2 regions of the Cryptosporangium sp. NPDC048952 genome follow, and region 1 is predicted to be linked to the other one. Evidence: riboswitches for the same ligand, from Rfam matches in the RefSeq annotation. Region 1 holds a riboswitch; the other holds the start of a gene.
The links. A riboswitch is a leader RNA that binds a small molecule or an ion and turns the genes downstream of it on or off. The one in region 1 is predicted to bind thiamine pyrophosphate.
Positions count from the first base shown of each region.

Region 2: linked by a shared signal. The riboswitch ahead of thiC (phosphomethylpyrimidine synthase ThiC) and the one ahead of ACGFY5_RS00235 (thiamine ABC transporter substrate binding subunit) in region 1 are both predicted to bind thiamine pyrophosphate.

Region 1 is NZ_JBICTY010000001.1:42,411-57,857, reverse strand. It holds gene ACGFY5_RS00255 (enoyl-CoA hydratase-related protein) at 1-1,049, shown strand, start outside; gene ACGFY5_RS00250 (hypothetical protein) at 1,107-1,469, opposite strand; gene ACGFY5_RS00245 (ABC transporter ATP-binding protein) at 1,526-2,527, opposite strand; gene ACGFY5_RS00240 (ABC transporter permease) at 2,524-4,152, opposite strand; gene ACGFY5_RS00235 (thiamine ABC transporter substrate binding subunit) at 4,128-5,186, opposite strand; TPP riboswitch at 5,233-5,347, opposite strand; gene ACGFY5_RS00230 (ABC transporter) at 5,413-7,125, shown strand; gene ACGFY5_RS00225 (GTPase) at 7,122-8,765, shown strand; gene ACGFY5_RS00220 (S8 family serine peptidase) at 8,740-11,739, opposite strand; gene ACGFY5_RS00215 (DeoR/GlpR family DNA-binding transcription regulator) at 11,790-12,572, opposite strand; gene ACGFY5_RS00210 (YbhB/YbcL family Raf kinase inhibitor-like protein) at 12,821-13,357, opposite strand; gene ACGFY5_RS00205 (hypothetical protein) at 13,483-14,052, shown strand; gene ACGFY5_RS00200 (ATP-binding protein) at 14,125-15,378, shown strand.
Region 2 is NZ_JBICTY010000001.1:1,092,256-1,107,702, reverse strand. It holds gene ACGFY5_RS05225 (substrate-binding and VWA domain-containing protein) at 1-75, shown strand, start outside; gene ACGFY5_RS05220 (ABC transporter permease) at 198-989, opposite strand; gene ACGFY5_RS05215 (ABC transporter ATP-binding protein) at 986-1,882, opposite strand; gene ACGFY5_RS05210 (sensor histidine kinase) at 2,033-3,253, shown strand; gene ACGFY5_RS05205 (response regulator) at 3,232-3,897, shown strand; gene thiE (thiamine phosphate synthase) at 3,865-4,494, opposite strand; gene ACGFY5_RS05195 (thiazole synthase) at 4,491-5,204, opposite strand; gene thiS (sulfur carrier protein ThiS) at 5,263-5,466, opposite strand; gene thiO (glycine oxidase ThiO) at 5,496-6,608, opposite strand; gene thiD (bifunctional hydroxymethylpyrimidine kinase/phosphomethylpyrimidine kinase) at 6,605-7,429, opposite strand; gene thiC (phosphomethylpyrimidine synthase ThiC) at 7,426-9,030, opposite strand; TPP riboswitch at 9,022-9,146, opposite strand; gene ACGFY5_RS05170 (MFS transporter) at 9,445-10,596, opposite strand; gene ACGFY5_RS05165 (YqjF family protein) at 10,653-11,378, shown strand; gene ACGFY5_RS05160 (PLP-dependent cysteine synthase family protein) at 11,514-12,464, opposite strand; gene ACGFY5_RS05155 (MoaD/ThiS family protein) at 12,547-12,822, opposite strand; gene ACGFY5_RS05150 (Mov34/MPN/PAD-1 family protein) at 12,929-13,333, opposite strand; gene ACGFY5_RS05145 (DUF2017 family protein) at 13,381-14,040, opposite strand; gene clpS (ATP-dependent Clp protease adapter ClpS) at 14,042-14,332, opposite strand; gene ACGFY5_RS05135 (nicotinate phosphoribosyltransferase) at 14,416-15,447, shown strand, end outside.

The DNA.
Region 1 (15,447 bases):
GGGCCTTCGACGCGTACAGCGGTCCGCCGTCGTCGGACCCTCCCGGTACGGTCGTCGCGTCCCGCGACGGTGCCGTCCTCGTTTCTGCCGGCACCGGCAGCGTCTGGCTCGGCCATCTGAAAGCAATGGGCGACGCTGAACGCGCGGTGAAGTTGCCCGCCGCAGTCGTTCTCGACGGACACGTCCCGACCACGTCGAAACCCACCAACGACGCCGGGCCGGGGCGGGTCCACTACGTTCGTCGCGACGACATCGGTTACGTGGTGCTGGACTGCTACAACGGCGCGCTCTCCACCGAGGCGTGCAATCAGGCACTGCACGCGTTGCGTCACGCGGCCCGGCAGGACACCACGGCGATCGTGCTGCGTGGCGGCAGTGGCCCGTTCTGCAACGGCATCCACCTGAACCGCATCGAGGCGGCGTCGAATCCGGCCGCCGAGGCCTGGGCGAACATCACCGCGATCAACGACGTCTGCCGGGAGCTGGTGAACTGCCGCGGTCAGGTGACGATCGCCGCGTTCAGCGGGAGCGCCGGCGCGGGCGGGGTGATGCTGCCACTCGGTGCGGACCTGGTCGTCGCGCGCGACGGGGTCGTGTTGAACCCGTTCTACGAGATGGGCCTCACCGGCTCCGAGCTGCACACGTACACGCTGCCCCGGCGGGTGGGCCCGGACGCGGCGAAGCGGCTGCTCTCCGAGAAGCTGCCGGTCGGTGTGGCTCAGGCCAAAACACTCGGGCTGGTCGACGAGATCGGGCCGCGGGACCTCGCCGAGTTCGGCTGCTGGCTGCACGAGGTGGCGGGACGCTACCGCGACCGGAGCCTGCGTGAGCACACGCTGCGCCGCAAGATCGACGTGCTCGAGCGGGACCTCGGCGTTCGGCCGCTGGACGCCTACGAGGCGCGCGAGCTGGGCGAAATGGCCCAGGACATGTTCGACGACCGGCAGGGTTTCGACGCCGCGCGCCGGGCCTTCGTCCGAAAACAACCCCCGGCGCGAACCCCCGCGCGCCTGGCGCTGCATCGCGCCCCCGGCTTCGTCCGCGACTGACCGTAGCCGGGCGGCCGAGGCGCCCGGCTCACGCGGATGGAACCTAGGAGAGCTCGCTCATGCGGGCCGCTGAACGGCGGCGAGGGTGGCTTCCCAGTCGATCGCGACGGCGCTGGGGTCGGCCGGAAGGACCCGGATCGCGACCTGCGCGCCGGGGAACGTCAGCGGCACCGCGGCCGGCGGAACCGGGTTGCCGATCCGCACCTCGTACGCCTCGGCGTCGGGACGGATGACGTTGAGAACGAACTCGTAAAGGCTGGCACCGTACGGGCTCCGCATACCGAGCGAACCGCTCGCCACGATCGTGGCCTCCGCCGGCTCACCGGATTCCAGCAGGTCAGCGGTGCTCGGGCCGCTTTCGTGATCAGATGGCAAATCGTCCTCGGTGTCGTTCACGTGCTGTTCAGCAAATGGTCCCATGACCCCGGACACTACAAACGATGCCGAATTATGTCGCCGGAACTGACGCGCACCCGTCACTCGGACGAATTGCGCGGAAGAACGACGATCTGCGCGGGGTCGAGACGGACTGCCACCATCTCGCCGACAGTTGGCGCGTTCGCGGGCGAACAGTGCGCCTCGAGCGGTGGCGCGCCGTCGATGTTCACCAGCACCTCCACCCGCTCACCTGCGAACGTGGCGACGTCGACCACGCCCGTGACGTCGCCCGGAGCAGTGGAGAGCAGAACCCCGGCGGGCCGGACGAGGATCGCGTGCGTGCCGTCGGGAGCCGGGACGGGTGCCGGACCCCAGGGGGTCGTCGCGATCCCGGAGGTCACCGTCGCCTGCGCCACGTTCGTGAAGCCGAGGAAGCGCGCGACGAACTCGGACGCGGGGTGCTCCCAGACCTCGCGGGGTGTGCCGGCCTGGGCGATCTGTCCGCCGGCCATCACGACGACGCGATCGGCCAGCGCGAACGCCTCGCGCTGATCGTGCGTGACCGCCAGGACCGTGGTGCCGAGCCGGACGAACAGCCGACGGAGATCCACCACGAGCCGCTCGCGCAGTTCCCGGTCGAGCTGGCCCAGCGGCTCGTCGAGCATCAGCAGTTTCGGGGACGGGGCGAGCGCTCGGGCCAGCGCGACCCGCTGTTGCTCGCCGCCCGAGAGCGTGGCCACCGCACGGGGTCCCACGTCGGGCAACCCCACCAGCTCCAACAGCCCGGCCACGTCCGCCCGTGGGTTCCCGAACCGCACGTTCCCCGCCACGTCCCGGTTCGGGAACAGGGCGTGGTCCTGGAACATCAACCCGACGCCACGCCTGTGCGGCGGCACGCGGGTCACGTCGACGCCGTCCAGTACCACCCGCCCGGCAGAAGGCTCCTGCAGCCCCGCGACGACACGCAGCAGCGTCGACTTACCGCTTCCACTGGGCCCGAGCACCGCGACGACCTCGTGCTCGGCAACGTCCAGATCGACGTCGAACAGAGCATTGAATGCCCCGAAACGGACACACACCCCGGCGACCGACAGACTCACAACTCTCCTCCGGCACCCGCCGGCCGAAGCCGATCAAGGACGATCAGGCTGACCGCGCACAACACCATCAAAACCGTGGCCAGAGCCATCGCCTGACCAGCGTTGACCTCACCCGGCCGCCCCAGCAACTGCGCGATCGCGACCGGCACCGTCGGGTTGTCGGCGCGGGCGATGAACACCGTCGCCCCGAACTCCCCGAGCGAGATCGCGAACGCGAATCCGGCCGCCGCCGCCAGCGACCGCCACACCAGGGGCAGATCCACCCGCCACCACACCCGCGCCGGCGACGCACCGAGCACCGACGCGGCCTCGCGGAGCCGGTTGTCGATCGCCCGCAGCACCGGCAACACCGCACGTACAACGAACGGCACGGCCACCAGCGCCTGCGCACACGGCACCAGGAGCGCCGAGTCGCGCAGGTCCAGCGGCGGCTCGTCCAGCGCGACCAGGAAGCCGAAGCCGACGGTCACCGCCGACGTGCCCAGTGGCAACATCAACAGCAGGCCGAACGCACCACGCAGCCGACCGGGGCGAACCAACACGACCGCGGCACAGACACCGATCAGGACGGCCAGAAGAGTCGCTATCACCGCGTACCGCAACGACGTCCCGACGGTTTCCCACGCCGGTGAGGGCAGCACGCTCGACGCGTCAGCGGAGAACAACGCCCGCCAGTACGCGAGCCCGTACCCGTCGGAGGTCGCGAACGACCGCTCGACCAGAACCGCCAGCGGAGTCGACAGCAACCCCACGAGGACGACGAGGTTGGCGCCGACGAACGCCCACTCGCCGAAGCCCCGGGGCCGGCGCGGCGACGGCGTACCCAACCGCGCTGCCCGCTGCCGCCCGGTCAGCACGGCGTCCACCGCCAGCAGCACCGCCACGGCGACGAACTGCACCATCGACAGCACCGCGGCACCGGACAGGTCCAGCAGGTACACGGTCCGCCGGTAGATCTCCACCTCCAGCGTCGCGTACGACGGACCGCCGAGGATCTGCACGATGCCGAACGACGTGAACGTGAACAGGAACACCACCGACGAGGCGGCCGCGATCGCCGGCCGGAGAGCCGGCAGCGTCACCCGGCAGAACGCCGAAACGCGCGAGGCACCCAGCACCCGCGCGGCCTCGACCGAACGGCGGTCCAGCTGCGACCACACGCTGCCGACGATCCGCACCACGACCGCGTAGTTGAAGAACACGTGCGCGGCGAGGATCGCCCACACCGTCCGGTCCAGCTCGACGCCGAGCAGGCCGTCGGGACCGATCAGCGCGAGGAACGCAGCCCCCACCACCACTGTCGGCAGCACGAACGGAACCGTCACCAGCGCGCGGATCAACGCGCGGCCAGGCAGCACGAACCGCGCCAGCATCGCCGCGCCCGGCAGGGCGACGGCCACGGTCAGGACCGTGGACACCACCGCCTGCCAGACCGTGAACCACAGCACCCCGCGGACGTCCCCGAGGCCGGTCCCGGCGGGCACTCCGGGGATCGGATCTCCCAGGCCCAGGCCGAGACCGATCAGCGTCCCGACCGGGTAGACGAAGAAGATCGCCAGGAACGCCAGCGGCAGCCCGGCCAGCGCCCACCGGTAAAGCTTCAGCGGAGCACCGTCTGCGTCCACTCGTCGATCCACGCCTCACGGTTCTTCGTGATCTGGTCGGCGGGGAGCGTCAGCGGCTTCGTCGGGAGCGCCGCGTACTTGGTGAACTCGGCGGGCAGCGCAGTGCCGGTGACCGACGGCCACACGAACATCTGCAGCGGCACATCGTTCTGGAACGCGGGCGAGAGCAGGAAGTCGAGCAGCTTCTTGCCACCGGTCGGGTTCGCGGCGCCGTCGAGCAGGCCCGCGTACTCGACCTGCCGGAAGCACGTGTCGGTGACCACACCGGACGGTGCGTCCTTCGGCTTCTTCTCCGCGTAGACGACCTCGGCCGGCGGGCTGGACGCGTACGAGACGACCAGCGGCCGGTCGCCCTTGCCCTGCGAGCCGACCGTGAAGCGCTGCTGGTAGGCCTCCTCCCAGCCGTCGACGACCAGAGCGCCGTTGGCCTTCAGCTTCTCCCAGTAGGGCTTCCAGCCGCCGTCACCCTCGACCGCGATGCTGCCGAGGACGAACGCGAGGCCGGGCGAGGACGTCGCCGGGTTCTCCACGACCAGCAGGTTCTTGTACTGGGGCTTGATCAGGTCGGCGTACGACGCCGGCGGCGTGATGCCCTTCTTCGTGAACCAGGCCTTGTCGTAGTTGACGCAGACGTCGCCGTAGTCGACGGCGGTGGCTTTGCCGTCCGTGCCCTGCTGCAGTGCGGTGGGCACGTTGCCGACGCCGGTCGGCTCGTACGGCGCGAACACTCCCGCGCCAACGGCCCGCGACAGGAACGTGTTGTCGACGCCGAACAGCACGTCGCCCTGCGGATTGCCCTTGCTGAGCACGGCTTTGTTGACGACCGCGCCGGCGTCACCGCTGCGCAGTATCTTCACCGTCAGGCCGCTCTGCTTCTGGAACGAGGCCAGAACCGCGTCGCTGACCGCGAACGACTCGTGCGTGACAAGCGTGACCGTCGTGGAATCGGCACTTTCACTGCCTGAATCCGACGAGGAGCAGGCCGCAGCCGCGGCGAGCAACAAAGCAGCGGCCAGTAAACGTGGGGCGCGCATCCGGTTACCTCCGGAGTCGAGCACCGGGAATGAGCCTTCGGGCGTAATCCGGCGATCCGCCGGTTCTCCCTCCGCTGGCATTACCCAGAGCAGGTTCGACGGGTCGGCGACGCGCTGGTCACCCTCTCAGCCCGGCTGCCCGAGCTCCCCGACGGACGTGGCGTCCGCGATTACCAGGGTAGCCCTGAGTGGTTGAGTCGACCGCAGAGCGGTCACTACCTCGGGCATGGACGGTCCGCGGCTCGCCGAAGCGCTCGACGCGCTGCGCGCTTCGGTGGCTACGGTGCGCCTCGATCTGGCGACTTCCGACGCAGAGAGCGCGCGCCGCTCGCAGTCGGAGCTCGTCGGCCAGGTCGACGACTACCTGCTGCCGAGGTTGCGACAACTTGATGCTCCGATGCTGGTGGCGATCGGAGGGTCCACCGGTGCCGGGAAGTCGACGCTGGTCAACACGCTCGTCGGAGCGGAGGTGACGAAGGCGGGCTGGCTCCGCCCGACGACCCGTTCCCCCGTGCTGGTGTGCCACCCGGACGACGTCGGCTGGTTCGAGACCGACCGCATCCTGCCCGGCCTCTCCCGAACGACAGGACCTTCCTCCGACGAAACCCACAGTCTCCGGCTGGTAGCTCACGACGTCGTGCCTCGTGGGCTCGCCTTGCTCGACCCGCCGGACATCGACTCGGTGGTCGCGGAGAACCGCGACCTCGCGGGGCAGCTGCTGGCCGCCGCGGACCTGTGGATCTTCGTCACGACGGCGGCCCGGTACGCCGACGCCGTGCCCTGGGACCTGCTCCACACCGCGGCCCAGCGCACCACCGCACTCGCGGTCGTGCTCAACCGCATCCCACCGGAGGGCGTCGGCGAGATCAGTGACCACCTTCGCTCGATGCTCGTCGAGGAGCACCTGGGCGAGGCCGCGCTGTTCGCGATCCCGGAGGTCGACCTCACCGACGAGCGGATCCCGGACGCGCAGATCGCACCGCTGCGCACCTGGCTCGACAGCTTGGCCGCGGACGCCGACGCGCGTGACGCGGTGATCCGCACCACGCTCACCGGGGCGCTCACCAGCCTGCACGACCGTGTCACCGGCCTGGCCGGCCACCTCGACGACCAGCTGAGCGCTGCCGCCTCGCTGCGCGGCGAAGCGCTCGAGCGGTACCGCACAGCGGTCACTACGGTGGACGACGGTGTCCGCAGCGGCACGGTGCTGCGCGGTGAGGTACTGGCCCGCTGGCAGGAATTCGTCGGAACCGGCCAGTTCACGCGGAACCTCGAAGCGCGGATCGGTCAACTGCGTGACCGGATCACGTCGTTCTTCACCGGACGGGCACCGGCTGCGGAGGCGGTGGGGCACGCCGTCGAGGGCAACCTGCACGCACTGGTGCGGGCCGCGGCCGACCAGGCCGCGGAGCAGACCACCGAGCTGTGGCGCTCCCGACCGGCCGGGCGGGCCCTGGTGCGCGACGACCTGCACCGCTCGTCGGCGGCGTTCGGACCGCGCCTCGAGGAGGACATCCGGGCCTGGCAGGGACGGGTGCTGGAGCTCGTCCGCGAGGAAGGCGGGCACCGGCGCAGCGTGGCACGGCTCACCTCGTTCGGCGTCAACGGCGCTGGTCTGGTGCTGATGCTCGCGGTGTTCGCGCAGACCGCCGGCCTGTCCGGGCTCGAAGTCGTGGTCGCGGGTGGGACGTCCGCGGTCAGTCAGAAGGTGCTGGAAGCGATCTTCGGCGACGCCGCCGTACGGACGCTCGCGGACCGCGCCCGCGACGACCTGTTCACCACTGTCGAGTCGCTGATGGAGGACGAACTCCACCGGTTCGAGACGTTGGTGGACGCCAAAGCGCCGACGGCCGAGCAGGTGACCGCGCTGCGCGCCGCGCTGACCGAGTTCGAGTCGGCACTGCGTTCCTACCTGCGGCAGCCGGGGCTGGTGCGATGACTCTCCTCGCACGGACCAGCGACGAGTCGGGCCTGAGCCGACGCCTGCAGGCGCTCGACAAGGTCGTGGAGCTCGGCACCGACCGACTGGACCCGACGGCCTTGGCGACCGCGCGGACGCTCTCCGGGAAGGCCGCCGAACGGTTGCGCCTCGGCGCGGAGCACACCGTCGTCGCGCTCGCGGGCACCACGGGAAGCGGCAAGTCCTCGCTGTTCAACGCGCTCGTCGGCACCGAACTGGCCACCACCGGCATGCGCCGGCCGGTCACCTCGACGGCCCAGGCCGCGGTGTGGAACCCGGACGGCGCGGAGTCGCTGCTGGACTGGCTGGGTGTGAAGCGTCGGCACCACCTGGGTGAGGAAGGTGCGGACGAGCTGTCCGGTTTGGTTCTGCTCGATCTGCCGGACGTCGACTCGGTGAAGGTGGACCACCGGCTCGAGGTGGACCGGCTCGTCGAGCTCGTCGACCTGCTGATCTGGGTCGTCGACCCGCAGAAGTACGCCGACTCCGCGCTGCACGACAACTACCTGCGGCCGCTGAAGACGCACGCCGACGTCACCGTCGTCGCGTTCAACCAGATCGACCGGGTGCCCACCCCGCGCCGCGCGGACGTCGTCACCGATCTGCGTGGCCTGCTCGAGCGCGAGGGACTCGGGGGCGTTCCGGTGCTGCCGGTCTCCGCACGGACGTCCGAGGGACTCCCGGCGCTGCGGGGCCGCCTGAACGAGGCGGTGGCCGCGCACGAGGCGTCGGTGCGTCGCCTGAACGCGGACCTGCGGGCACTCGCGGACGAGCTGGGGCCCAACTGCGGCCCCGCGAAGACACCCGAGGTCGAGCGGTCCGATCGGGCGAGCGTGGTCGGCGCACTGACCGAGGCCTCCGGGGCCGACGCGGTGGCGCTGGCTATCGCGCGCACGCATCGCAGTCGCACCCGGGCCGCGACCGGCTGGCCGATGACACGCTGGCTGGCCCGGATCCGGCCGAGCGCGGCGACCCGCCTCGGACTTCCCGGCGCGCGCCTGTCCCCCAGCCAGGCCGAGGACGAACTGGTCCGCACCGCGCTCCCGGGCCCCTCCGCGGTGCAGCGGGCCCGCGTCGACACCGCACTGCGCAACCTCGTCGACCGGACCACGGCCGGGCTCCCCCAGCCCTGGCCGACCGTCCTCACCCGGGCGGCCACCGGCCATCGCGAACAGCTTCCCGACCTGCTCGACCGCGCGGTGGCCGGCGCCGACCTCGGCCTCGCTCGACGTCCGCGCTGGTGGAGCGCGGTCCGGATACTGCAGAACGTGCTCGCGCTGATGGCCGTGCTCGGTGCGGTCTGGCTCCTCGGCCTGTTCGTGCTCGACTGGTTCCGGCTGCCCGAACCGCCGCTCCCGGACGTCGACGTATGGGAGTGGCGGATCCCCGTGCCGACGGGAATGCTGCTGAGCGGCGTGCTGGTCGGGTTGGTACTCGGGTTCCTGAGTGCGCGCCTGGGCGCGCTCGGGGCGCGGCGGCAGGCATCCAAGGCGCGCCGGAGGATCCGTGCGCGGGTGGAGCAGGTGGCCACGGAGGCGGTGCTCGAGCCGGTGAGCGCGGAGTTGGCCGCACGCACCGAGCTGTGTGCGGCGATCAGTCAGCTGCGGGGTCGTCGCTGAAGAGGCGGTCGACGGCGCTCACCAGCGTCGTCGCCTCGCCGGTTCCGCCGTCGGACCAGCGGATCTGCCCGAGCCAGCGTCCGGGACCCTCGGTCGGCAGGCCCGACAGGCGCAACGGTGTCCCCGCGTTCACCGACCGCTCGGCGGACGGCTCACCCTCGGCGATCACGTAGGAGTCCAGGCGAACGGGCAGCGGCCCGGTGCCCGGAGCGCCGACCAGTTGGACGTACACGTCGTACCGACCGGCTTGCGGTGTCGACACATCAATCCGCTCGTCGGCGGCCGGGCCACCGCTCCGGCCGACGCGCTTGCCGTCGCGGTAGACGAAGACGTCAACGTCGGTGCCGACCGGATAGTCGAGCGCGTCGGTCGCGAACCGCGCCAGCGTCGTGTCGCGCGGCACCGTGACCGTGAAGCGCGCGACCCGGTCCGAAGCCTTCGGCGCGGCGGACGTGAACCGGGTCCGCTTCCCGGTGACGCGCAGCCGCGTGGTGTGCCCGATCGCTGGTACCGGGCCGGCGATACGCGCGCTCAACCGTCCGGTGAAGCCCGGGACGACGGTGAGCGAGCTGCCGAGCTCGACCGCCTGCGGAGCGGCGACGACGACCGGCGTCACGGCAACCGGCACCCGGACGGTGTGCGTGCCGTCGGACCACGTGATGGAGCCCGCGGCGAGCTGGTCGTAGGGGGCGGAGACGCGGTGCACGGTCACCGTGAACGAGGCCGTCTCGCCGGGGTCGAGCGTGAGCTCCGTCGGAGAGACGGCGACGTCCACGCCGGGAGGTTCGTCGACCCGGGCGGTGTACCGGGCGGTGGTGGTGCCGACGTTCGTCACGGTTCGGCGCACGGCCCGGACGCCGGCCAGCGAACCGAGAACGATCGACGGGGTGTTCTGCGCGCTGTACGGCGCGGTCGCCGCGGCCGAGGAGTCGAAGACCAGGCCGGGGGTGAGCGCGCGCCGGACCGACAGCGCTCCGGCGCCGTACTCGGCCGGACCTGCGGTCTCGCCGCCGGACGTGCTGATCTGGTCGTCGCCGCCGGTCGCGCTGGTGAGTAGCGCCGACTTCACGGCGGCCGGGGACCAGCGCGGGTGCAGTCCGCGCAGCAGAGCGGCGGCGCCGGCGACCTGGGCGGTGGCCACCGAGGTGCCGGAGCGCAGGCCGAACGTCGCGCCGTCGCGGGCCGGGGAGACCGCGGCGACGACGTCTTCGCCGGGGGCCATGAGGTCGGGGGCGAGTGCGTCGCCGTCCGGGCCGCGGGAGGAGAACTCCGCTACCTCGGGGCGGGTTTCGCCGGTCCGGCGCATGTGGGCGGGCTCCAGTGCGGCGCTGGGGCGCGCCCCGGCCAGGTAGCGGCGCAGCTTCGGGTACGCCTGCTGGTCGACGTTCACTGTGGGAATCGCGTGCCGGTCCGCGGTGAGCTCGTCGGCGTCGTCGTTCGCGAGGACCATGCCGACGCCACCCGCGCGCTGGACCTCGGCGCTCTTCTCGGTCCGGCCGTTGCCGCCGCGGAGGCAGAGCACGATCCGGCCGCGCACCTTCTCGGGGTCGAGAGCCCGGCACTCGGCGCCGTCTACCAACGGTCGAGCCGGAACCCCGGCGCCGAGCCCCGCGCCACTCAGTCGCGTTCCGTCGCCGAGCCGGACGACAGCGGCGGGGCTCCGGTCGTGCGTACCGGCTGCGACGCTCGTCAACCAGGGCTTGCCGTGCGCGGTGCGGGGAGCGGGTCCGTCGTTGCCTGCGGACGCGGCGACGAACACGCCGGCCTGGGCGGCCCGGTACAGCGCCGACGCGAGCGGGTCGTCGGCCGGTGACCCGCCGGACGCGCCTTCGATCGCAACGTTCAGCACATCGACGCCGTCGGCGACCGCCTGATCGATCGCGGCGACGGTGTCCGACTCCGCACACGAAGCCCGGCCCTCCACCCGCCAGCACGCCTTGTAGGCAGCCACCCGAGCAGCAGGCGCAACCCCGGAGACGGCTCCGAGAGCCTCCCGGGCCTGCGCCGACCCGGGCCGAGCTGCACCGGGCGGCGCTTTCCCGGCCTCCGCCGGGCCGGCCTCCGCCGCTCCGGACCGGGCCGCTCCGGACCGGGCCGCTCCGGACCGGGCCGCTCCGGCGGCGCCCGCCGGACTGACGGTGGCGGAGACGTCGGCGGCGCCGGCCGCGACGGCGGCGGCGTGGGTGCCGTGGCCGTCGTAGTCGGCGGGCGACCGCGGCTCAGCCGCGTCCGCGGCGACCCCCTTGAGGTACCAGCGCGCCCCCACCAGCGCCCCCCGGCACTGGAAGTCCTTCACGATCCGCCCGGCATCACACGTACCCCGGTACCGAGGAGCCGCAGCCCGCCTCCCCCCGAAACTCGGATGCGCAGCCCAGATCCCGGAGTCCACGACCCCGATCACGGTCCCGGCCCCCGCCCGCGCGGGACCACCGAGCCGCTCCCACGCCCCGGTCGGCCCCGGCAGGCCCAAGAACTCGGAGGTCCCGGCCGGCTCCACGCCGTCCACCGTGTGCACCGCGTCCCGGGTGACAGCCCGAACCCCCGGCAGCCGCCGCGCGGCGGCGACCTGATCCGGCGTCAACTCGGCCGCAAAGCCGTTGAACGTCCACCGGTACGCGTACACCGCCCGGACCCCGGGCAACTGCCGCAGCACCGCCCGCCGCTGCAGATCGAGGTAGGCGAGGTACCGGCGCACCGCCGAGGAGTCGAGCCCGAGCCGCTGCCCACGCCGCGGACGCGTGCCCGCGAGCACGTCGCCGTCCGGCACCGACCGCCCGCCGGGATAGGCGGCGATCGGCGCGTCGACGAGCTGGACGAGGTGCAGAACCGCGGGCGCGTCGGGCGTAGCCGACGGGACCGCGAGCGCGCCGGAAGGGATCACCAGACCGAGCGCCAGACCGGCCGAGGCGACCCCGACCGGACGCCGCACACCGGCCCGAGTCGCGGTTCCCGCGGATCGATGCCGGCCTGTCACGTCACCCCCACCTAGATATGCATAAGCATACCCAAATGGGTCAATACACCTCAGGCCAGCTGTTCGACCGAGACCGGCGGCGCCACGTGCACCCGCAGCCCCCGGGCGACCAGGGCGTCGAGCACGTCCTTCGTCACGTCCGAGTCGGTGATCACCGCGGTGATCGACGCCAGGTCGGTGACCCGGAACTGCGAAACGCGCCCGAGCTTCGACGAGTCGGCCAGCACGTACCGTTCGAAGCTCTTCGAGATCGCGAGCCGCCGAACCGCCGCCTCACCCTCGTGGCAACCGGTCAACCCGGCCTGCGGGTGGATCCCGTCCGCACCGACGAACGCGACGTCCACGGACTTCTTGTCGAAGACCCGCTCGGCCGCCGGCCCGGAGACCGACAGTTCCTCGTCCCGCATGTCGCCGGGTAGCAACTGCACCCGGACACCGGGGTGGTCGGACAGGTGCTGTTCGACGTGACCGTTCCCGGTCAGGATCGAGCCCACCCAGTCGCCGGGAAGCGCCTTGGCGGCCTCGTAGATCGTCGTGCCCGCGTCGAAGAAGACCGTCCGCTGCGGCTGCAGCAGGCGAACGGCGTAGCGGGCGATCGCTCGTTTCGCCGGAACGTGGGAGCCGGCCCGGCGGTCCCAACTCTCCGACCGTTTCGGCGCCCGGGTGGCGCCACCGTAAACCCGGGTGAGCTCACCCCGGCGTTCCAACTCGTTCAAATCACGCCGGATGGTTTCTAACGAAACGCCGAGTTGATTGGCCAGGTCGTCCGCCCGCACCATGCCCCGCGTTCCCAGTGCGGTCACGATCTGCTGGCGGCGCTGTTCAGGGACCATTGCTCCTCGTCGGGGAAGACGTCGGGAAACAACCAGAGTGGACGCACCGAACCTCAATATTGCACATGCGTCACACCCAGGAGCCGATCATGGTATGGCCCGGGGCTCCGGCTGCACCCAGGAGTCGCACCGTGATCGGCGCGGAGGGCCGTTCGTGTCAGAACAGTCCTCTCTGGACGATCCTAAGCCCATCCGAATGCAAACACATTGAGGGGGCCGGACGCGATGCGCCCGGCCCCCGACAGAACTCAGTGCTGGTACGTCGGGACGATCAACGCGCGCGCCAGGGTGTGGAACGCCAAATTGAACGACACGACCGCCGGCGTGACGTCCGGCGTGACGTCCAACGCCTCGACGTCGACCGCGTGGACGACGAAGTAGTACCGGTGCACCTGATCTCCGGGGGGCGGTGCGGCACCACCGTATTCGCGGGTCCCGTAGTCGTTACGGACGTGGAACGCACCACCGGGCAGGCTGTCGTCGCCGGCACCAGCACCGGTCGGCAACTCGGTCGTCGACACCGGCAGGTTCACCGCGAGCCAGTGCCAGAAGCCCGACGGCGTCGGAGCATCCGGGTCGAACGCCGTCACGACGAAGCTCTTCGTCCCGGCGGGAAAGCCCGACCAGGACAGCTGCGGCGAGACGTCCTGACCACCGGCGTCCTTGGCGACCTGGGCCAGGCCGAGCTGGGCGTCGGCCGTGACGTCGGAACTCGTCACCGTGAACGACGGAACCTGCGGGAGCAGCTCGTAGGGGTCCGGCGCCTGGGGTCGGTCAAGCGACATGATTTCCTCCTCGTCGATCGATCCGGGGGAAACCCTGCCACGGCATGGCGTCACCATGGAGTTTGCCCCCATCAGGCGCGGGTAATGCCACCTGGCGTTCCCGCCGACATTTCGGAGGAGATCCCGTGCTGACCGACGTCGTCCGCCGTGTGGCGGACCCGGCGGAGAAGTTGCTCACCCAGTCGTTCCGCTTTGCCGGATGGGTGGTCGGGCGTACTGCCGGACCGGTCTTCCGACTGGTGAGCAGCGCCGGCCGCCCGGCCGTCCACACCCTGGCCAAGATCAGTCCGGCCGCCGCAGAGACGCTGTGGTCTTTCCTGCCCGGACGCCGCCCGCCGACACAACCGGCAACCCCGACCCCGGCGACGCCGCCGAAGCCGACCCACGTGGCCACCGTGCCGTCACCGGCCGGCGCACCGACGCCCGCCGCCGCGCATGCCGAGGCGGCAGCGCTGCTGGCCGAGGTGAACCCGGACTCGGCGAAGATCACGTCCGCGCCCGGCGACCTGCCGGTGCAGAACTGGGACGGGCTGACGATCGCGGCGATCCGCCAGCGCACCCGGTCGCTCTCCGACCAGGACATCCTGACGCTGCTGGCCTACGAGCGCGCGCACGCCGCGCGTCCGGCCGTGATCCTCAACCTGGAGAACCGCCTGGCGAAGCTCCAGCGGGTCAACGGAGCCGCTCCTCGGTAAAGAAGTGCGAAATGCCCCTAACCACCTATAGTGGCGGTTAGGGGCATTTTTGCATCGAGGGGCGGTAGGTTGGTGAGCCGAATCGACCGCGATGCGCTGATCGCGCCGTACGACGTGGTCGGTCATCCCCCCGCCCCCGACCTGACGGCCCTCGCCGAACTGGCCGCCGACATCTCCGGTACGCCCACCGCCCTGGTCAACCTCATGGGCGAGACCATCCAGCACTCGGTCGCCGGGTACGGACGCGATCCGGGAGTCTGCGACCGCGTCGACTCGATGTGCAACAAGATCCTCGACGAGCCCGGCCAGATCATCGTCAACGACACCCGCGTCGACCCACGCTTCGCCGACAGTCCGTTCGTCACCGGCGAGCGGGCCAACTTCCGCTTCTACGCGGCCACCCACCTGCGCAACTCGCAGGGCCACGTGCTCGGCACGCTCTGCGTCTTCGACGAGGAGGCGCGCACCCTCGACGACCGGCGGATCCGCGGGCTCGGTCTACTAGCCCGCCAGGTCGACGACGCGCTCGAGCTACGGCGCCGGACGACGAAGCTCGTGGACGCCGTCGCCGAGCTCGCCGAGGTGCGCGCCGAGCTGACCCGCTCCAACGAAGCGCTGCACGCGTTCGCCGGCCAGGTCAGCCACGACCTACGCAACCCGCTGACCGCGATCAACGGGTTCCTGGAGGAGCTGCAGTACAACGTCCCGCACGACACCCCGTCCTCGGAGTACGTCGCCAGGGCGCTGTCCTCGACGCATCGGATGAGCGACCTGATCACCGATCTGCTCGGCTTCGCGAAGCTCGGCGGGGAACTGCGCCGGGAGCCGGTCGCGCTGCGCAACCTCGTGGAAGAGGTACGGCACGACCTCGCACCGGCGCTGTCCGCCGTCGGCGCCCGACTCGACGTCGGAATGTTGCCGACCGTGCGGGTGGATGCGACACAGATCCGGGCCGTCCTGCAGAACCTGATCTCGAACGCGGCCAAGTACCGACATCCGGAGCGGTCGCCGCTGATCGCCGTGCACAGCGCACGGCAGGACCACGCCTGGCGGATCGAGGTCGTCGACAACGGCATCGGCGTGCCCCGCGACCGCCGCGAGGAGGCGTTCAGCCCGTTGACCCGCGTGCACGACCCGCACGACTCGAGCGCCGAGGGTGCCGGCATCGGCCTGGCCACCGCGCGCCGGATCATCACCGCCCACGGTGGTCAGATCGGTTTGGACGCCAGCCCGTCCGGAGGCACCGTCGCGTGGTTCACGCTGCCCGATCCGCACGAGGGCAGCGCACTGACCTCCGCACCGCACCGTTCGGCCCGGGTCTTCTGAATCCGCTGAATGGGGGCCATGCCTCGATGTATCGGCCGAGGGCATTCCGTGAGCCACTCTCGTGGTGGC
Region 2 (15,447 bases), 1.0 Mb from region 1:
CAGGCGTACCCGGCCCGTACCGGCGCCGACATCGAAAAAGTCTTCCTAGCCACCCTGATCGGCCGCCAGAGCTAGTTGGTCTTGACCTGGAGCCCGCTCAGGGCGGGGCTGGCAGTCGAGCGCGAGGACGCCGCGACCTTTGGGTGGTCTCAAGTCCTCGCGCTCGCCTGTCAGCGCCGCCCTGAGCGGGCCGCCCACTACTTGATTTCGGTGCGGAGGACTCGGATCAGGCCGGCGCAGAGCGGGAGGAGTACCCACACCGCGGCGGAGACCCCGAGGCGGGCCCAGTCCTCACCGACCATCGACGAGGTGAGCAGCGGCTCGGTCGTCGTGCTCAGGTCCAGCCAGCCGGCCGCGTCCTTCAGGAACGCGACGGTTCCGCCGATCACCGTCCAGACCGTCGGAATGATGAAGTACAGAACGATGGCCAGGCCCGACGCCAGGAGCAGCGCACCGAACGCGATCCCCAGCAGCATGTTGAGCAGCTGGAACAGGAACGCGTAGAGGATCGTGTCCACGCCCAGCTCCCATCCCCCGCCGCGGTTGAGCACCTCGGCCGCGAGGTTGCCGGCCAGCGCGACCACGATGGTCACCGCCACCGACATCACGGTGATCGCGACCGCGGCCAGGAGCTTCGCGGTGATCACCCGGCTGCGTCGCGGCACCAGCGCGAACGTCGTCAGCACGGTCTTCTGACCCCACTCGCTGGTGACCGAGAGGATCCCCAGCACCGGCAGCAGCAGGCCGACGCCCGTCGTGGCGAACGCGAGGAAGCTCTCCACGTTCCGGTCCTCGGACGAGCCGGCGAACACCCGCACGGTCACGAGCGCCAGCACGACCAGCGCGATGCTGGCGAGCAGCCACCGCCCGGCCCGGGTGTCGGACATCTTCCGTAGTTCGACGAGCGTCAACCGGCCCAGCGACGGCGCCGGTGCCGGAGCGTTCCGCTCGAACGTCGAGACCTGCTCGGCCGACACGGCGGTGGTCATGCCGCCACCTCCTCGTGGTGTGCAGCGGTGAGCTGCAGGAACATTTCTTCGAGGCCGTTTCCGTCGGCGGCCTTCAGTTCGGTGAGGATCAGGCCGGCCGCCGCGGCGACCCGGCCGACCGACTCGGCGTCGGCGTCGACCGAGAAGCTGCCGTCGGGGCTCGCAGTGGCCCGCAGCCCCGCGGACTGCAGCGCTCCACCCAGCGAGGCCGCGTTCGTGGCGCGCACCCGCACTCCGGCGACGTTGAGCAGGTCGGACTTGCTGCCCTGCGCGACGATCCGGCCCTTGCCGATCATCACGAGGTGGTCGGCGACGACTTCGACCTCACGCAGCAGGTGCGACGAGAGCAGCACTGTTCCGCCGCGGTCGGCGAACTCCCGGAGCAGGCCGCGCATCCAGTGGATGCCCTCGGGGTCAAGACCGTTGGCCGGCTCGTCGAGGATCAGCACGGCCGGGTCGCCGAGCAGCGCGTGCGCCAGCCCGAGTCGCTGCCGCATACCGAGCGAGTAGTTCCCGACCCGGCGCTTCGCGGCCTCCGGCGGCAGACCCACGCGGTCGAGCAGCCCCTGCACCCGCTTCCGGTCGACGCCGAGCACCCTCGCGGAGACCGCGAGCGTCTCGAAGCCGGTGCGGCCGGCGTGCTGGGCACTCGCGTCGAGCAGGACACCGACCTCGCGGCCGGGGTTCGGCAGGTCACGGTAGGGCAGGCCGTTGACTGTCGATCCGCCGTGCGTGGGTGCGGTGAACCCGCAGATCATGCGCATCGTGGTCGACTTGCCCGCCCCGTTCGGGCCGAGGAAGCCGGTCACGCTACCCGGCTCGCAGCGGAAGGAGACGTCGTCCACTGCCTTGTGCGCGCCGTAGGTCTTCGTCAGTCGGTCAGCAACGATCATGGGAGAAGCGTCGCCGTAACGGGTGTTCGAACGCTTCGGGCGGAAGGCTACGGGCGGTCGCGGAAGTTGGGACCCGGATCGACTTAGGGTCGTGTCGCCCTTCGACTTTGGTTGGTATCCGGCCGGGCCGCGGGGCCGTAACCTCGGCGTATGGCTCTGCGTCTGAAGAGCGCCGTCACACAAGGGCCCGAGGCCGACCTCGCGCTCGACGAGGAGCCGACGGACCGCTCGCGGCGGAACCTCGTGGTCGACGTGGCCTGCGTGCTGGTCTCGTTCGCGTTCCCGATCGGGTTCTGGATCGCGATCGCGCTCGGACACGACGTGGCGCAGAAGCCGATCCAGCGGGTCGACCTGGTGTTGGCGACGCTGGCGGCCCCGCTCGTCTGGTGGCGCCGACGCTGGCCGGTGACGATCTCGATCGTCGTCTCGTTGATCTCCACGGTCTCGACCATGGTGGCGGTGCCGCAGGGCATCACGCTGATCACGGTTGCGATCCACCGGCGGCCCCGGCTGGTGGTGGTCGCCGCGGTGGTCTTCGTGGTCACCGGCTCGATCTACGGCTGGGTCCAGCCCAGCCCCGCCCTGCCGTACTGGGCGACCACGCTCGTGGTCGTGCTGCTCGCCGGCGTCCTCGTCGCCTGGGGCAGTTTCATTCGCGCCCGGCGGGCACTCGTCGACTCGCTGCGGGAACGCGCCCGCCGGGCGGAGGACGAGCAGAGCCTCCGCATCGAGCAGGCCCGGCAGCTCGAGCGCACCCGCATCGCCCGCGAGATGCACGACGTGCTCGCGCACCGGATCTCGCTGCTCAGCCTGCACGCGGGTGCACTGGAGTTCCGGCCCGACGCGCCCCCGGACGAGATCGCCAAGGCGGCCGGGGTGATCCGTACCAGCGCGCACCAGGCGCTGCAGGAGTTGCGTGACGTCATCGGCGTGCTGCGCGCTCCGAACGGCTCCGAGGCCGACCGGGACCGCCCGCAGCCGACGCTGGGCGACCTGCCGGGGTTGGTCACCGAGGCACGGCGTGCCGGAGCCACGATCGATCTCGACGTCCTGGTCGACGATCCGTCCGCGGTACCGGCGGTTGTCGGTCGTACCGCGTATCGGGTGGTGCAGGAGGGGCTGACCAACGCGCGGAAGCACGCGCGGGGTGCTGCGGTGCGGGTCACAGTGAGCGGTGAACCCCCGGACGGCCTGACCGTCGAGGTGCGCAACTGGTTGCCGCTCCGGGCCGAAACCTCGCAGATCCCCGGCGCCGGCACCGGGATCGTCGGGCTCGGTGAGCGCGTGGGGCTGGCCGGTGGGCGATTGGAACACGGTCCGTCGACCGCTGGCGACTTCCGGCTGAAAGCATGGTTGCCGTGGGCGACCTGACGCGAGTGCTGATCGTGGACGACGACGCGTTGGTGCGGGCGGGGCTGACGATGATCCTGTCCGGTACCGACGATCTCCGGGTGGTCGGGGAGGCTTCGGACGGGTCCGAGGTTCCGGCAGCGGTGGCGTCGTTCGCGCCGGACGTCGTGTTGATGGACATCCGGATGCCGTCGGTGGACGGGCTGGTGGCGACGGAGGCACTGCGGCGGCGCGCGAATCCGCCCGAGGTGATCGTGCTGACGACGTTCGACGCGGACGAGTACGTGCTGCGGGCACTGCGTGCCGGGGCCGGGGGGTTCCTGCTCAAGGACACGCCGCCGGCGGAGATCGTCCGGGCGATCCGGACGGTCGCGGCCGGTGATCCGATGTTGTCGCCTGCCGTTACGCGCCAGCTGATCGCACACGTCTCCGAGGCGGGGGTCGACGCGCGGAAGGCGCGGGCGGTGGGGTTGTTGCAGCAGCTCAGCCCGCGTGAGCTCGAGGTGGCGGAGGCGGTCGGGCGGGGTTCGTCGAACGCCGAGATCGCCACGGAGTTGTTCATGAGCGTGGCGACGGTGAAGGCGCACGTGTCGCGCATCCTGACGCGGTTGGAGCTCAACAATCGCGTGCAGCTAGCGCTGCTGGCCCACGATGCGGGCTCGTAGGTTTCTCGCGGCTTCTTCGGGGTCGGCTGCCTCGGTGATCGCGCGGACCACCACGATGCGGGTGGCGCCCGCTTGCGTGACCTCGTCGAGGCGGGATTCGTCGATGCCGCCGATCGCAAACCAGGGGCGTTCGGTGTGCACGTGTCTGATCAGGTCGAGGCCCGCTGCCGGGCGGCCGAGTTTGGTGGGCGTCGGCCAGCACGGTCCCGCGCAGAAATAGTCGACTCCGGGCTGGGCCGCGGCGGCGTCGGCTTGGGCGGGATCGTGGGTCGAGCGTCCGATCAGGACGTCGTCGCCGAGGATGCGCCGGGCGTGCTCGACCGGGAGGTCGTCCTGGCCGAGGTGCAGCACGTCCGCCCCGGCCGCCAGCGCGACGTCGGCCCGGTCGTTGACCGCGAGCAGCGCGCCGTGCTTCCGGCACGCGGCCTGGAGGATCTCGAGGCGTTCGAGCTCGTGGCGCGCCTCGATGCCCTTCTCGCGGAGCTGGATGACGTCGACCCCGCCGGCGAGGGCGGCGTCCGCGAACTCGGCGAGGTCGGGGCGGTCGGGTGTGCACAGATACAGCCGCGCGTCAGCCAGCCGTCGTCGGCGATTCACTCGTAGACCGGAGGGGACGAGGCCTGGGCGTACCAGCGGCGGGGGACGCGGCCGGAACGGTAGGCCAACCGGCCGCTCTCGACCGCGAGCCGCATGGCCGTGGCCATCGCCACCGGGTCACGGGCACCGGTGACCGCTGTCGCCAGCAACACCCCGTCGCACCCGAGCTCCATCGCCTGCACGGCGTCGCTCGCGGTGCCGATCCCGGCGTCGAGAATCACCGGCACCGTCGACTCCTCGACGATCAACGCGATGTTGTGCGGGTTCCGGATCCCGAGCCCCGACCCGATCGGCGACCCCAACGGCATCACCGCCGCACACCCCACCTCGATCAGGCGCCGAGCCAGCACCGGGTCGTCGTTGGTGTACGGCAGCACCGTGAACCCCGCCGCGACCATCTGCTCGGCCGCGGTGAGCAGCTCCACCGGGTCCGGCAGCAACGTCCGGTCGTCGGCGACGACCTCGAGCTTGATCCAGTCGGTCTCCAGCGCCTCACGTGCCAGCTCCGCGGTGAGCAACGCCTCGGACGCCGTGCGGCACCCGGCGGTGTTCGGCAACGGCTCGATGCCGTACTCCTTGAGCAGGGGGAACACCCCCATCCCGGCCACCGCGTCCACCCGGCGCATCGCGACAGTGGTGAGTACCGTCCCCGATGCGCGTAACGCTTCCCCGAGCACCGCGAGGTTGATCGAACCGCCTCCGGTGCCCATCACGAGCCGGGACGCGAGCGGCCTCCCGGCGATGACCAGCGCATCCGTAGCTGCCGCTTTACCCACCCTGCACCGCCATGAGGACCTCCACTTCGTCACCGTCGGTCAGCTGCGCCCGGGCCCAGCCACCGCGGGGCACCACCTCGCCGTTGACCGCTACCGCAACGCCCCGGGGGCTTTGCGTCAGCTGCTGGACGAGTGCCTCGACGGTCGCCGGGTCGGACACTTCGACCTCGCGGCCGTTCACCCGTAACGTCGTCATCGTCCGTACCCTCAACCGTCCTGGTTGGATCATCGACTTTTCGCGACGCTGAAGCGGCTGGGCGCGAAGGTGTCCGCGAACGTCGTCGCGGTGTTGCCGGTCGCCAGCTGGGCGACGAGCGTCGCGGTGAGCGGGGCGAACAGGAACCCGTTGCGGCCGTGCCCGGTCGCGACGATCGTGTCGTCGGCGACGTGACCCACGAGCGGTGCCCCGTCGGGGCTCATCGGCCGGAGCCCCGATGACGTCTCGGCCAGCGCGTACTCGTCGATCGCCGGAAGGACGCGCCGGGCGTCGGTGAGGAGCCGGTGGACGCCGCCCGCTGTGACGGTCCGGTCGAAGCCGACCTCGTCCTGGGTGGCGCCGACGACGAGCTCACCGGTTTCGCGGGGCACCAGGTAGACGGCTCGGCCGTCGACCAGTGCCCGGACCGTCCGGGTCAGCACGGGGGTCGACCGCCGCGCAGTGAGCCGCACGATCTCCCCCCGCACCGGCCGAACCAGCCCGCCCAACTCCGGCACCAACCCCGCCGACCAAACCCCCGCCGCAACCACCACGAGGTCCGCCCCCACCCCCACCAGCTCACGCACAGCGCTGCCGGGAGTGGGCGCGGGCGCGGCGCCGGGGGTGAACTCGACGCCGGCAGCGTCGGTGGCGGCTCGGAGGGCGCGGAGGAGCGCGCGGTTGTCGACGCTGTGATCGCCCGGCACGCTCAGCCCGCCGCGGACCCCCGGCGCGAGGGCAGGTTCGGCGCGCCGGCAGGCCGAGCCGGTGAGGCGCTCGACGTCGACACCGAGCGTGGAGAGGCGGGATGCCAGTTCGTCGAGCGCGACGAGGTCGTCGGCGGAGTACCCGACGACCAGCGTGCCGGTCGTCCGGTAGCCCGGGTCCACGCCGGTGGCGGCGAGCGCCGCAGCGAACTCCGGCCACGCCTCGACCGCGGCGCGACCTGCTGCGAGCAGGCCCGGCTCGGTCGGGTGCGCCTCGGTGATCGGGGCGAGCATGCCCGCCCCGACCAGACTCGCGCCCCGCCCCGGATCAGGCTCGATCACCGTGACGCGCGCCCCCTCCCGCGCCAACGCCCACGCGCAGGAAAGCCCGATCACTCCCCCACCGACCACCGAAACCCACAGCCCACGACTCACGTCCCGACCCCCGCCGCCGCCGGGTCCGGAAGTAACGAGGCATCGGTGGCGGGTGGATGGCCCACGGGGCCGTGGCCGGCCCCGACGGAGTAGCTGGTCGCGACCGCACGCGTCACGTACCGCTTGGCCGCGGTGACAGCGTCCGCAAGGGTGTCGCCGCTCGCCAACCGGGCCGCGATCGCGGCCCCCAGCGTGTCACCGCTGCCGTGCGTGTTGCCGGTGTCGATGCGCGCGGCGTCGAGCCAGAGCTCGCTCGTACCGTCGGTCAGCAGGTCCTGACTCCGCGAACCGGTCCCGTGCCCACCCTTCACCAACGCATAGGCCGGACCGAGCTCGAGCAACGCCCGCGCGGCCGCGCGCTGGTCACGCGTCCCCACCAGCAACGCCGTCTCGTCCAAATTGGGCGTGACTACCGTCGCCAACGAGAACAGCGACCGCAGCGCGTCCAGCGCGTCGGGACGCAGCAGCGCGTCGCCGTGCATCGACGCGCACACCGGATCCAGCACCAGCGGAACCGACCCGCTCCGCCCGATCCCGTGTCGCCGGAACGCCTCCCCGATCGCCTCGATGATCGGCGCCGACGCGAGCATGCCGGTCTTCACCGCGCCCGGATGCATGTCCTCGACGACCACGCGGATCTGATCCGCGACGAGCTGCGGCGGTATCTCGTGGACGCCCGACACACCGACCGTGTTCTGCACGGTCACGGCCGTCACCGCGGTGGTGCCGTGCACCCCGAACGCTGCGAACGTGTGCAGGTCGGCCTGCAGCCCCGCCCCGCCCCCGGAATCCGACCCGGCGACGGTCAGAGCGACCTTCATCGGGCCGCCTCCTCGGGGTGTGGCTCGATCGGCAGATATATCCGGTTCCCCGCCGCCTTGAACTCCTCCGACTTCGCCGCCATCCCAGCGTCGGCATAGGTGGTTCGCAGGTCGTGCGAGATACGCATCGAGCAGAACTTCGGACCGCACATCGAGCAGAAGTGAGCGGTCTTCGCCGGGGCTGCCGGCAGCGTCTCGTCGTGGAACGACTGCGCGGTCTCCGGGTCGAGCGCCAGCGCGAACTGATCGGCCCACCGGAATTCGAACCGCGCGTCCGACAGCTGATCGTCGTGCGCTTTGGCCCCGGGATGCCCCTTCGCGACATCCGCCGCGTGCGCCGCGATCTTGTACGCGATCATTCCGGCCTTGACGTCGTCCCGGTCCGGAAGCCCCAGATGCTCCTTCGGCGTGACGTAACACAGCATCGCGGTGCCGTGCCACGCGATCATCGCCGCGCCGATCGCGGACGTGATGTGGTCGTACCCCGGCGCCACGTCGGTCGCGAGCGGACCGAGCGTGTAGAACGGCGCCTCGTCGCACCACTCCTGCTGCAACCGGACGTTCTCGGCGATCTTGTCCATCGGTACATGTCCGGGGCCTTCGATCATGGTCTGCACACCGTGATCTTTCGCGACCTTCGTCAGCTCGCCGAGCGTCCGCAGTTCGGCGAGTTGCGCCTCGTCGTTCGCGTCGTGCACCGAGCCGGGCCGCAACCCGTCACCCAGCGAGAACGTCACGTCGTACGCCCGCAGCACCTCGCACAGCTCGGCGAAGTGCGTGTACAGGAAGTTCTCCTGATGGTGCGCGAGGCACCACGCGGCCAGGATCGACCCGCCGCGCGACACGATCCCCGTCTTCCGCCCGACGGTCAGCGGGATGTACGCCATCCGCACGCCGGCGTGCACGGTCATGTAGTCGACGCCCTGCTCGCACTGCTCCACGACGACGTCCCGGTAGACGTCCCAGGTCAGCGCCGTGGGATCACCGTTCACGCGCTCCAGCGCCTGGTAGATCGGCACGGTTCCGATCGGCACCGGCGAGTTCCGGAGGATCCACTCGCGGGTCTCGTGGATGCGCGGCCCGGTGGACAGGTCCATGACCGTGTCGGCACCCCAGCGGGTCGCCCACACCATCTTCTCGACTTCCTCGGCCGGCGACGACGTCACCGCCGACGTCCCGATGTTCGCGTTGACCTTCACCAGGAACCGTTTGCCGATGATCATCGGCTCGCTCTCCGGGTGGTTCACGTTGGCGGGGATCACCGCGCGACCGGCGGCGACCTCCTCGCGCACCAGCTCCGCGGGCAGGTTCTCCCGGGCGGCGACGTACGCCATCTCGGTGGTGATCTCGCCCGCTCGCGCGGCCAGCAACTGCGTCGGATGGGTGCGGGTCCACCCCTCCCGCAGCTTTTCGATCCCCGTTTCGACGTCCGGCACGAAGCCGTTGGCGGTGTAGGGACCGGAGGTGTCGTACCGCTCGACGATCTGGCCGTTCGTCAGCGGAATTTCGCGGACCGGGATGCGGAGATCGCCCCGGTAGGACTTGTTGCTGCCCGGAAGAGGGCCTGTGACAGCGTGGCTCAACTGCGAAACATTGCTCATGAGAGAGCTCCCTACGCCGGCATTACCCGGTCAGGTTCGAGCGGTCGGCGGCACCGTCCTGCTCGGACAGCCGCCCTCTCAGCCCGCTTCCGGCGCGAGCTCCCGCGTACAGTGACGCGGCCACCATAACCCCGCACCGCGCCAACCGAAACCGTTGCATTCTGCCCACCCCAGCGCTATCACGCGCCCGCGCAAAGCGCGCGCGCAGCGCGCGCGGGACACGGCGCAGCGCGCCGGGCGCAGGGCAGCGCGCCGGGCGGCGCGGCGCGGGGCGCGGGGCAGCGCGCGGGCGCGGGGCAGCGCGCGGGGCGCGGCGGAGCGCGGCGCAAGGCGCGCGGGGCGCGGCGGAGCGCGGCGCAAGGCGCGCGAGGCACGGAGCCGTGCTCGGCGGGCGGGTGGCGTTGCGCGGGCGCGTTACGTGGTCGGCTGGTGGTCGCGGACATGGAGGGCGGGCACTACGGCTACTGCTGCTGCGGCGGCTGTTGCGGCCGCGGTGAAAGCGAGCGGGTAGCCGGCGTGGGTGACCACCGCGCCGAGGATCGGCGCGGTGAGTGCGGCCACGCCGTTCTGGCCCGTGTTGTGGATGCCGAGCGCCCGCCCGGCCCACCCCGGGCCGGCGTACTCGGCCACCGCCGTGAACGACAGCCCGTTCGTCGAGACCGACACGACCGCGGCCGCCACCAGCGCGGCCACCACGAGGCCGGGAACCCCGGTCGCGAGCAGCGCCAACACCCCTGCCGTGACCCCGGCGAGAATCCTCATCGGACCGGTACGTGAACCGGCCCGGTCCGACCACCACCCGGCGAACAGCCGCGCGGCCGCCCCGCCGAACGCGGCGACGGCGAGCACCCGGCCCGCGGTCGCCGCGTCCCAGTGCACCGTGTCGACCAGGAACACCAACCCGAACGTCGCGACCGCGAACTGCGGGAACACCAGCAGCGCCCCGGCGCCGTGCAGACGCCACAGCACCGGCGTCCGGTACGGGTTGCCGTTCGTGGCCGCCCCGTCCGACCCGGTTCGCGCCGGATCGCGCACCACGATCGCGATCAGCACGGCCGTCGCGAGGCAGCAGATCGCCAGGAGCAGCAGCGCTCCGGAGCGGCTGAGCACCGGCACGGTGACCGCCGCCACCGCGACGCCCAGCGGCTGCGCCATCTGCCGGATGCCCATCGCCAGGCCTCGTTCGGCGGGTCCGAACCAGCCGAGGATGAGTCGCCCGCTCGCGGCGTTCACTGATCCCGCCGCGGCGCCGGCCACCACCAGGCACGCGCCCAGCGCGACCGGACCGTGCACCGAGAGGGCGCCCAGCAGCACGAGCCCCGCTCCACCCAACCCCAACGCGATGACGCCACGCTCGCCGTACCGATCGGCCAGTGCGCCCCACAGCACCAGCGTTGCGAGCAGGCCGAACGTCGGGCACGCGACGAGGACCGCGGCCTGGGTCAGGGACAGTCCGTCGGCTCGGAGCCGCGGAAGGAGGTACGGCAACCCGTAGAGGAACGCGCACCCGGCCGTCATTCCGGCCACGCCCGCCGCCAACACCACCCAACGCCGACTCGATTCCATATGTCGAGACTAGCGTCCTATTATTTGGGATTACCACGGGGTGGCAGACTGGAGACATGAGCGCCGAACCCGTGACACTCACGGCCCCACGCACGATCGAGCGGGCGATCATGACGCAGTGGTGGCGGGATCTGGCGTTCCTGCACTGGCCGGTCGAGCCCGGGGCCGTGGCGCCGTTGCTGCCGCCCGGCACCGAGCCGGACACGCTCGACGGCGTGACCTACGTCGGGCTGATCGGGTTCACGATGGACCGCGTGGGGCTCGGCGTCGGTGTTCCGTACTTCGGACGTTTCGCCGAGACGAACGTGCGGCTCTACTCGGTGGACGCGGCCGGCCGCCGGGGCGTCGTGTTCCGGTCCTTGGACGCCGCGCGGCTACTGCCCGTAGTGATCGGACGCTCCCTGTTCGGCCTGAACTACGTCTGGTCGAAGATGAGCGTCCACCACGAACCGGACGGTGCGTACGCCTACCGGAGCGTCCGCCGCTGGCCCGACAAAGGCCCCCACGCCGGGTTCACCGTGTTCCCGGGCGCTCCGTCCCCGCCCAGCCCTCTCAACGACTTCCTCACCGCCCGCTGGGGCCTACACACCGTGCTACGAGGCAAGACGATCTATCTCCCCAACGACCACCCCATCTGGCCGCTACGCACAGCAACGCTACTGGGCCTGGACGAGAGCCTCCTGAAAGCCGCCGGTCTCCCCGGCATCCAGGGCCCTCCCCCGAGCGTCCTCTTCTCCCACGGCGTCCCCGTCAAATTCGGCGCTCCCCTACCGTCCAACTAACCATGTGCATGTGCATTTGCTTGAACCTGGAGCCCGCCCAGGGCGGCGCTGCCGATCCAGCGCGAGGTCGCCTCGTATAACTGATACTCAAGACCTCGCGCTGGCTCGGCAGCGTCGTCCTGGGCGGGCCGCCCTCTAAGCCCAGAGTTGGCCTTCTAGGGCGGCCTCAGCTTCGGCTAGGGTGCCGGCGTAGGCGCCGGTGGAGAGGTACTTCCAGCCGCCGTCGGCGACGATGAAGACGACGTCGGCGCGCTGTTCGAGCTTCACGGCCTTGTGGGCGGCCGCGAGCGCCGCGTGCAGGATCGCGCCGGTGGAGATACCGGCGAAGATGCCCTCCACCTCGATGAGCTGCCGCGTGCGCAGCAACGCATCCCGCGGCCCCACCGAGAACCGCGTGGTGAGCACGCTGGCGTCGTACAGCTCGGGAACGAAGCCCTCGTCGATGTTCCGCAGCCCGTACACGAGCTCGCCGTACCGCGGCTCGGCCGCGATGATCTGCACGTCCGGCACCTTCTCGCGCAGGTAGCGCCCGGTACCCATCAACGTGCCGGTCGTCCCGAGCCCGGCGACGAAGTGCGTGATCGTCGGGCAGTCGCGCAGGATCTCCGGGCCGGTCGTCTCGTAGTGGGCACGCGCGTTCGCCGGATTCCCGTACTGGTAGAGCATCTTCCAGTCGGGGTGCTCCTCGGCCAGCTGCTTGGCCATCGCCACGGCCTGGTTCGAACCCCCGGCCGCCGGCGACGGGATGATCTCGGCCCCGTACATGCCGAGCAGCTGACGACGCTCGATCGACGTGTTCTCCGGCATCACGCAGATCAGCCGGTAGCCCTTGAGCTTCGCGGCCATCGCCAGCGAGATACCGGTGTTGCCGCTCGTCGGTTCGAGGATCGTGTCGCCGGGGCGCAGGTGCCCCTCACGCTCGGCCTCGGTGATCATGTAGATCGCCGGGCGGTCCTTCACCGAACCGGTCGGGTTGCGGTCTTCGAGCTTCGCCCAGATGCGGACGTTCTCGCTGGGTGAGAGTCGCGGCAGCCCGACGAGGGGCGTGTCACCGAGCGCGTCGAGCAACGAGTCGTAACGAGCCATGGTTCCAGCCCTTCCCGTTCCCGAGGCATGAACACTCCGAGGGGCTATAGGCCCCCAGAGTGTTCACGCCTCCGCGGAACTATCAGCCGCCGGCGACGGCCGGAAGAACGGTGACCTCGTCGCCGTCCTTGAGCCCGGTCTCCAGCGATCCGGTGAACCGCACGTCCTCGTCGTTGACGTAGACGTTCACGAACCGGTGCAGGGAGCCCTCGTCGGTGACGAGGCGGCCACGCAGGCCCGGGTACTTGCCGTCGAGGTCGCCGATCAGCGCCTCGAGTGTGGCGCCCTCGCCCTGTACGGTCTTCTCGCCGCCGGTGTAGGTGCGCAGAATGGTCGGGATGCGAACTTCAATGGCCATGGAACACTCCTGGAAATAACTGAACGGGAAGCCGAAAGTCAGCGGTGACGACAGTCGTAGACGACTTCGACCCGCGTGTGAGCGAACAGGTATGACTGAGTCGGAGTCATACGAGCTCCACCGGCTCCTCCGTCACCGCACCGTCGACGATGCGGAACGACCGGAACTCGACGGTCTCCTCCTCGCGCGTCGAGACCAGCACGTAGTGCGCGCCGGGTTCGTTGGCGTAGGAGATGTCGGTCCGCGACGGGTACGCCTCGGTCGCGGTGTGGGAGTGGTAGATGACGACGGGCTCTTCGTCCCGGTCGTCCATCTCCCGGTACAGCTTCAACAGGTCCGTGGAGTCGAACTCGTAGAACGTGGGCGACCGGGCCGCGTTCAGCATCGGGATGAACCGGACGGGCTGGTCACTGCCGGCCGGACCCACCACCACACCGCACGCCTCGTCGGGGTGGTCGCGGCGGGCGTGCGCCACGATGGCGTCGTAAATGGCCCGGTCGAGTTTCAACACGACGCCCAGCGTACCTAGCGCGGACCGCCCCACGGCGGTGAGCTTTGCTACTCCGGGTCGAGCGCGTCCACCAGGCTGGCCTGCAATCCGGTCAGAAACTGATAGAGCGACAACCCCAGCACCCGCGCACCGGTCGGGTCGGCGCCCGCGGCGGCATCCAACTCGGCCAGCGGATCGGTGTCGGCTTCGATCTCCAGCGCGGTACCGAGCATCAGCCGGGCGTCGTTCAGCGCCAGCAGCCACGCTTCGGCGCGGTCGGCGTCCAGGCGGATCTCGCCGCCCTCGAACGGCAGATCGTCGAGGATGACGCCGGCGTTGCCGATCTTCTCCTCGCGCAGCGAGGACTCGGTGAGGCTGCGCAGCTCGGCGGCCGCCTCGGCGTCGTCCCGGTAGCCGTCCGGAAAGAGCCGGGCCAGCACCGGATCGAGGCTCGGCCCCGCGACACCGTCTTCGACGAGCTCGACCTCGAGGTCCTCGGGGTCGGGCTCGATCTTGTCGAAATCGTCGAAGACGTCGAAGGGTTCCCGTGGCGCCTCTGAAGCCCGGCCGAGCGAACCCGGACCCAGGTCGAGGCTCATGACACCGCGCCGGTCACCGGCCTGGATCAGACCGGCGACCTGCGCGACCACCAACCCGACGGCCTGCGCCTCCTCGGCGCTCAGCCGCAGCGTCAGTGCGTTGTGCGAACGTGTGAAGCCATAGGTCATGTCAATCCTGCTGCAGCGTGGCCCAGAGCCCGTGCGAGTGGAGCCGAGCGACGTCGAGCTCCATCTTTTCGCGGGTACCGCTGGACACGACTGCGCGGCCCTTCTGGTGCACGTCGAGCATGAGCTGGGTGGCTTTGGGCTTGTCGTAGCCGAAAAGCTTCTGGAAGACGAGGGTCACGTACGACATCAGGTTGACCGGATCGTCCCAGACGACAGTGACCCACGGCTTCTGGTGCGCGGGCCTTTCTGCGGTGCTCGGCGTCTCCGCCGGAGCGACCATCGGAGCGGTCATGAGTCCCATCGTGCCATCGCTGGACGTTCTCGCAACAACCCCGGGCAACAAGTATTCGAGAAGCGGCTCGTACGCTGGTGGGCATGGGGACAGCACTGCTGACCGACCACTACGAGCTCACGATGCTGGCCTCCGCGCTGCGCGACGGATCGGCCCACCGTGAGTGCGTCTTCGAGGTGTTCGCGCGCCGGTTGCCGAAGGAGCGCCGCTTCGGCGTCGTCGGTGGCACCGGTCGGCTGTTGGACGCCCTGGTCGACTTCCGATTCGACGCCGACGACCTCGAGTTCCTGCGAAGCGCGGGCGCCGTGGACGACCAGACCGCGGAATGGCTGGCCAGTTACCGCTTCAGCGGTGACATCGACGGTTACGCCGAGGGCGAGCTGTACTTTCCGGGGTCGCCGATCCTCACCGTCCGCGGCACGTTCGCCGAGGCCGTGCTGCTGGAGACGCTCGCGCTGTCGATCCTCAACCACGACTCGGCGATCGCCACCGCGGCCGCGCGGATGGTCATCGCGGCCAGTGACCGGCCGCTGATCGAGATGGGGTCGCGCCGCACGCACGAGGAAGCGGCGGTGGCTTCCGCCCGCGCGTCCTACCTTGCGGGGTTCACCGCGACGTCGAACCTCGAGGCCGGCCGCCGCTACGGCATTCCCACCACCGGAACCAGCGCGCACGCGTTCACGCTGCTGCACGACACGGAGAAGGCCGCGTTCACCGGTCAGCTCGCGGCGCTCGGCGTCGGCACCACGATGCTCGTCGACACCTACGACATCACCGCGGGCATCCGCACCGCGATCGAGGTGGCCGGTCCGCAGCTGGGCGCGGTCCGGATCGACTCCGGTGACCTCGGCGTACTGGCGGTGCAGGCGCGCCAGCAGCTGGACTCGCTCGGGGCCACCAGCACCCGCATCGTCGTCTCGGGCGACCTCGACGAGTACTCGATCGCCGCGCTGGCGGTTGCTCCGGTGGACGCGTACGGGGCAGGTACGTCGGTCGTCACCGGCTCCGGCGCCCCCACTGCCGGAATGGTCTACAAACTGGTCGAGGTCGAAGGCCGCCCGGTCGCCAAGCGCAGCGAGAACAAGGCGTCCCGCGGCGGCCGCAAGACCGCCGTA